One region of the Bacillus sp. EB V-12 genome, then DNA from elsewhere that is predicted to be linked to it. Evidence: riboswitches for the same ligand, from Rfam matches in the RefSeq annotation. Region 1 holds a riboswitch; the other holds the start of a gene.
The links. Region 1 has a riboswitch for cyclic di-AMP ahead of ACZDYH_RS06610 (SipW-dependent-type signal peptide-containing protein). Riboswitches for the same ligand answer to the same signal wherever they lie in the genome.
Positions count from the first base shown of each region.

Region 2: linked by a shared signal. The riboswitch ahead of ACZDYH_RS14890 (APC family permease) and the one ahead of ACZDYH_RS06610 (SipW-dependent-type signal peptide-containing protein) in region 1 are both predicted to bind cyclic di-AMP.

Region 1 is NZ_JBUXJL010000002.1:12,841-16,261, reverse strand. It holds gene kdpB (potassium-transporting ATPase subunit KdpB) at 1-311, opposite strand, end outside; gene kdpA (potassium-transporting ATPase subunit KdpA) at 325-1,992, opposite strand; gene kdpF (K(+)-transporting ATPase subunit F) at 2,012-2,089, opposite strand; gene ACZDYH_RS06610 (SipW-dependent-type signal peptide-containing protein) at 2,089-2,193, opposite strand; cyclic di-AMP (ydaO/yuaA leader) riboswitch at 2,294-2,439, opposite strand; gene ACZDYH_RS06605 (hypothetical protein) at 2,574-2,696, opposite strand; gene ACZDYH_RS06600 (hypothetical protein) at 2,700-2,933, opposite strand; gene ACZDYH_RS06595 (hypothetical protein) at 2,947-3,333, opposite strand.
Region 2 is NZ_JBUXJL010000003.1:656,195-659,615, forward strand. It holds gene ACZDYH_RS14890 (APC family permease) at 1-1,790, opposite strand, end outside; cyclic di-AMP (ydaO/yuaA leader) riboswitch at 1,935-2,081, opposite strand; gene ACZDYH_RS14895 (hypothetical protein) at 2,222-2,350, shown strand; gene panE (2-dehydropantoate 2-reductase) at 2,415-3,359, opposite strand.

The DNA of each region.
Region 1 (3,421 bases):
AATGCTTCTGCAAAATTCGCAAATAAAACTGTAAATAATAGAATGAGAGAAACTGTTATATTAAACCATCCTGGTATACTACTAGAACTGCTTGGAAGAAAAGATAAAATGAACGTAATGATAAATCCAATTTCCACAACGAACATAATCGGATTCTTTATCATGACCTTCGGATTCAATTTCGCAACGGATTGCTTCATCGCATGTGTTACGATATCACGATCCATCGTTTTCGCTTGTCTAACTTCATCTTCTACAGCATGTATTTGGGACTCATTTAATTGTTTTTCTTTTACTACTACCGGTCTCATCATTTACCCTCCATTACTTCAATGTAAGAAATTCTGCAATTGGACCGAGTACTAACATCGGGAAGAATGTTAATGCACCGACAATTACAATTGTTCCGATGAAGATGCCACCAAATAAACTATTATCTGTACGGAACGTTCCGACTGTTTCTGGCACTACCGTTTTTTCTTTCAATGAAGCTGCCACAGCTAGCATCGTAATTAAACTGAAGTAACGTCCTAAAAACATAACTAAACCAGTCGTAATATTCCAAAACGGTGTATTATCTCCTAATCCTTCAAATCCAGATCCGTTATTCGCAGCTGACGATGTATATTCATATACCACTTGCGTCAAACCGTGGAAACCGGAATGAGAAATAGCATCCGTCCCTAAATTTGTTGAAAGAGCTAATGCCGAAAATCCTAAAATGAGCAATGGATGAAATAAAATCGTGACCGCGATTAATTTCATTTCCTTACCTTCAATCTTTTTACCTAAAAACTCTGGTGTCCGTCCAACCATTAACCCAGATATAAACACCGCGATAATTGCATACATAATAATGTTTACAAAACCTGCTCCAACGCCGCCATACACAGTATTTAACATCATATTTACAAGCGGAACTAAACCGCCAATTGGTGTTAACGTATCATGCATCGTATTAACAGCGCCTGTTTCAGCAGCTGTCGTTACCGTTGCGTATAATGAAGAAAATACTGTTCCAAATCGTACTTCTTTCCCTTCTGTACTTCCTTGTACATGTTCGATACCCATTCCATTTAATGCCGGATTCCCATTTAGTTCAGATGTCGTAATCGTTATAAATCCTAGTAAAAACACCATAAAAAGTGATACGAAAAGGATGCGACCTTGTTTTTTATTTCCTACCATTCGTCCGTACGTAAATGGAAGTGCTGTTGGTAATAACATCATAAGCATCATTTGCAAAATATTACTCATTTGTCCTGGATTTTCAAAAGGATGCGTAGAGTTCGCTCCGAAAAATCCACCGCCGTTATTTCCAAGTTCCTTTATGGAAACGAATGATGCAACAGGTCCACGTAATATACTTTGCTTTGCCCCATCAATCGTTTGTGCTGTAACCGCCCCATCTAACGTTTGGGGTACGCCAAGTGCGACAAAAACTAGTGCCGCAATAAATGCGATAGGAAGAAACACTCTCGTTAACGCTCTCGTAAAATCAACGAAAAAGTTACCAAGTTCTTTTCCAGCAAGTCCTCTTATAAAAGCCATAACGAGCGCTAATGTCGTTGCTGGTGCCGCAAACATTAAAAATGTAATCCCGATTAATTGTGATAAATAGGATAAACCATTTTCACCGCTATAATGCTGTAAATTTGTATCAGCCATAAAACTAATCGCTGTATTAAAAGCGAGCGTAGGCTCCATCCCTTCAATATGCGCTGGATTTAGCGGCAGCACACCTTGTAATCTGAAAATGAAATATACAACAACAATCATAAATCCGTTGAGTAAAACTAATGATAATGCGTACTGTTTCCACGTTTGATTGTATTCTTTTACACCCGTAATTTTAAAAATAAGTTTTTCAAAAGGCCCAAATACTTTATCTAGCGTTTTGCTACCTTGAAAAGCTTTTTCTAAATAAACCCCCGTTGGCTTTGCTACTAAAATAAACAAGAGCATTGTAATAATGACTGCAACCCAAATCATAATGAATGATTCCCCCTAATTAAAACTTCTCTGGATTTAATAATGCATACACTAAATACACTGTAATTGCTGCGACAATAACCGATAAGACAATCATCATGATTGCTTTCCTTCTTTCACAACTTTATCTGACCAACTTGCAAGACTTGCCATTGATGCAACTAATAAAATAAAAATCCCGACCATTACAACATCTAACATAGCTATCCCTCACTTTATTTTTGTTAAAATTTACCATTTAAATATTAAAAAAGAACACTGAGCTCTACTCAGTGTTCAAAAAATGAACAACAAAAAGTAAACCTCCTCTCTAAACGCTTACGAGGTTAGCTGTCGGATTCGGGCCTAAAGAGTAGCCCTACTTTCAAAACTGAAAGATTCACCCCAAGTGACGATGCACAAAATTGGTTCCCCCGCTCCATTTCTGGAACTCAGCGATTTTAGGTTTTTTTGGAAATTTTATGAATGATTTATGAGAGTAAATATACTCCTCTATATTTCACTTGTAAAGGAGTAAATTACTGAAAATAACAATATTTACATTCATTTAAACGCTTACATTGAAGATTATTACTATTATTTCATCTATTTTCTTTATTTCTCTTCTCTTTTCTTAAAAATGACCTTTTAAATATGAAATAAAAAGAGCGAATGACATGAAGTGCATAGCTTGTTGCACTCAGCATTCGCTCTTTTTTATTCAACCTTTATTCTCCTCGTAAAAATGCACGTAAATTTCTCCCGCGAATATAAACTTGTGTCAATTCTGCATGTAGCTGCTCATACTCGGTAATATCTACCTCTAAATACAAAGCATCTTTTGATGGTAATATAATATACGGCCCTGGAAAAAGGGGATCGATCTGAACCAATTCTTGAACTCGCTCTACCGATACTGCCCAACGATTTGCTATATCTCCAAGTAATAGTACCTTCATCATTTCTTCCCCCGCCCTATTCAAAAAATAAAAAAGAAATATTATCACAATTTGTAAACACGACAAACTTAGCTCCAATTGTTTCATAGAGCCTCGCTGGATATCGTTTATTCCTTGTAACAACAGTAATAGGTGCTTGAAAAGAAAAGCGAATGTGTTCTGTGAAAAAACTAACGATTGGAAGCTCATCCCCTAGTAAAATCACCTTCTTAATACACTCACAAATACTAGTAAAGTCCTGCTCCTTACTGCAGCTATAAGTCCAATCAAACCCACAATTCCTAACTTCAGCCGCTATCTCTTCATTTGCTGTAAAAATAATTAACTCATGTTGAAATGATACTAAATCTCTTAAACTATTTACCTTACTTTCTTCTCCAACACAAATAAGTGTTAGTTCCATGTACCTCATCCTCCTTAGTATAAAAGAAATCAAACATAGATTGATATTCCCCTATACTAATCAGATCGATGAAGTGATGTATCCATCA
Region 2 (3,421 bases), on a different contig from region 1:
ACATTTCTTTTATAAAGTAAATACGCACGTATGAGTAAACTGGATTGATTATGAAGAATGTTATGCCAACCTTTTTTCGGAATGAACTGTGGTATAACGACCGTAACGCGGTAATTCGATTCACTTGCCTTATATTGCACTGTATCAATGAACTTCGTTAGCGGCTGAATAATACTTCTATAATGGGAATGTAATGTAACAAGCCTTACTTCAGGTTGCCACTTCTTCCATTTCTCTTCAAATTTCTTTTCCTCTTCTCTGTCAAAAGCAACATATACTGCGATAACTTGATCTGCCGAAAGAGATTTCGCATAGTTCAATGAATTTTCTACTACATGGGTCATACCTGCTACAGGAACGACAATTACATTCCCCTCAATTGGAATAAGAGGTTCGCAAGTTTTTAAACTTAATTGATCACCCACTGCATCATAATGCTTCTTAATTCGATGGAATAAGAAGATAATAACTGGTAAGAAAATAAGAATCGACCAAACTTGTGCAAATTTAGTTAAAAAGAACATGCTCATTACGATAAAACTAATAACTGCACCAATTAAATTAACCGTTAATCTTAAAGCCCATCCTTCAGGCTTTTCGCGAAGCCATTTTAATACCATCCCTGTTTGAGAAAGTGTAAATGGAATAAATACACCTACTGCATATAACGGAATTAAATGTTCTGTTTGTCCTTGGAAAGCTACAATTAAAATAATCGAAGCAACTCCAAGTATAATAATACCGTTTGAGTAACCTAGACGGTCTCCTCTAATCGTAAACATTCTCGGTATGAATTTATCTTTTGCAAGGTTAACCGCTAATAAAGGAAATGCAGAATAACCTGTATTAGCAGCGAGAATTAATATTAAAGCTGTTGTACCTTGTATGAAATAGTACATGAAATTACGTCCAAATGTTTGTTCAGCAATTTGAGAAACAACTGTTACTTCTTTACTCGGAGTCACTCCGTAATAATAAGCTAAAAATACAATTCCTGAAAATAACACAGCAAGTAATGCACCCATTGCAAGCAATGTTTTTGCAGCATTGTTTGGCGCAGGATCTTTAAAGTTCGGAATTGCATTTGAAATTGCTTCAACACCTGTTAAAGCAGAACTACCTGATGCAAATGCTCTTAGTAATAAAAATAAACTAATCCCTGCAACTGGTGTACCAATCGGCGCATGTAAAGTGGGTGAAACATGACCAGTTAAAATATTATATATGCCTACACCAATTAATATAAATAGTGCTAAAACGAATAAATAAACAGGATATGCTAAAACGGAAGCTGATTCCGTTACTCCCCTTAAATTTAATATCGTAATTAATATAACAAATATAACCGCAATAATTACGTTGTGTGCATGTAAGCTAGGAAACGCAGACGTAATTGCATCTGTACCAGCGGACACACTTACCGCAACAGTTAAAATATAGTCAACTAATAAAGATCCTCCAGCAATTAAGCCTGGATTCATCCCTAAATTTTCTTTTGATACAACATACGCTCCCCCGCCATGCGGATAAGCAAAAATAATTTGACGATAAGATAAAATAAGGGCTGTCAATAATACTAATACCCCAACAGCGATCGGAATGGAATACCAATAAGCGATCGCTCCAACACCTGCTAAAGCAATTAAAATTTGCTCTGGACCGTAAGCAACTGATGACAATGCGTCAGAAGATAAAATAGCTAAAGCTTTCGTTTTATTAAGCTTTTGTTCTCCAAGCTCCGTTGATTTTAACGGTCTTCCAATTAAAAATCTTTTAATAGATGAAACCAATGCTGTCCACTCTCCAATAATTTTGTACGAACTTTTCTGCTTGTTACAGCCAGTAAACTATTTCCTCAGAAAACAAAAAATGTCTACAAGCCATAGCGAAATAGACTTGTAGACATTATTTTTTTTGTCGCACAAGCTCCACCTTCCTTCTCAATATAACGCTTACGAGGTTAGCTGTCGGATTCGGGCCTATGAGTAGCCCTACCTTTTTTAAGGATTCACCCCATCGGATTATGTACTAATCCGTAAAAACGGGTCCCCCGTACCATGCGGTTTCAGCGATTTAGAAAATTGAAACTGTGGATTATAATACTCCTTTATTTTCAAAAAGTAAACAAAAATTTTCAATAAGAAAAAAATTAAAATGATTGTGCATAATCCACTGAGAAATATACATAATGAATACTAAAAAATCCGCAAAGGAGACCCATATGTCTAAAGAAAAGAAGCCTATTTTTTCCGATTCATATTTAGATGCAGTAGCAAATGAAATTAATCAGTTATATGGTAAACGTGAACAGGAAATAAATTTGACAGATAGAACGAAAAGAAATAAATAATTTGTCATACAAAAAAATAAAAAAGATAGCAATACACTTATATATTGCTATCTTTTTTATTTTTTCATACATCTAATTCTATTACAGATCTGTTAAAGGTCATCTCTTCATACACCTTTAAATTTTGATATATAGTGCCTAATAATGGTGCCGCTATAGAAAATTGCTCTGCTACATCCAGTAAATATCCTTGCAAGTGCTTCCCTTCAATAAACGAACCCTTCTCCATATCACGTTGCATCGATGACTTCATATCATACGAAATTTTATCAATTGTTTTCATATGTTCCTCGGCAATATTTTCCTTTACGGGAGCTCCTAATACTCTCATGATTTGTACAGATTCCTCAAATACATTACGGATAAAATCACGGCCGCCTTCACTTTCACGGATTGGTCCAATTGGTGCACGCATTAACGTTGTCACACCGGACATTACAGTAATAAATAAATATTTATGCCACATATCTTGCGTAATATTTTCACTTAAAACAAAACTAGATTTCGTACCTGCAAATGCTTTAGAAATATGCTTTACTCTCTCTGAATTTTGAGACTTAATTTCTCCAAACACAATTCTGTTGGCAGCGCTAGTTTGTACAATTTCTCCTTGATCGTTTAACGTCGTCTCGATAAAGCATAAACCGCCAATTACTTTTTCTTCGCCGAATTCTTTTTGTAATAGCGATAAATGAGCGATACCATTTAACAATGGAATGATTACAGTATTTTCGCCAACAAACGGCTTCAAATCTTGAATTGCCTCGTTTAAGTGATACGCTTTTGTTGAAAATAAAATGACATCAAATGGAGAAGTTCTCTCTTCTTTCGTTATTAATTTCGGTTGAAAGGAAAAATCCCCGTTAACACTTCGGATTACAAGTCCTCTTTCCTCTAATTGTTTTTTCCGTTTACTACGAACAAGAAATGTAACATCTGCTCCCTTTTCGACTAATCTGCCACCAAAAAATCCTCCGACTCCACCAGCGCCTAATACTAAAATCCGCATACAGCATCCCCCTTTTCAAAATAAAATTTTATAACTTTTAGTATACATAACATTATACATGT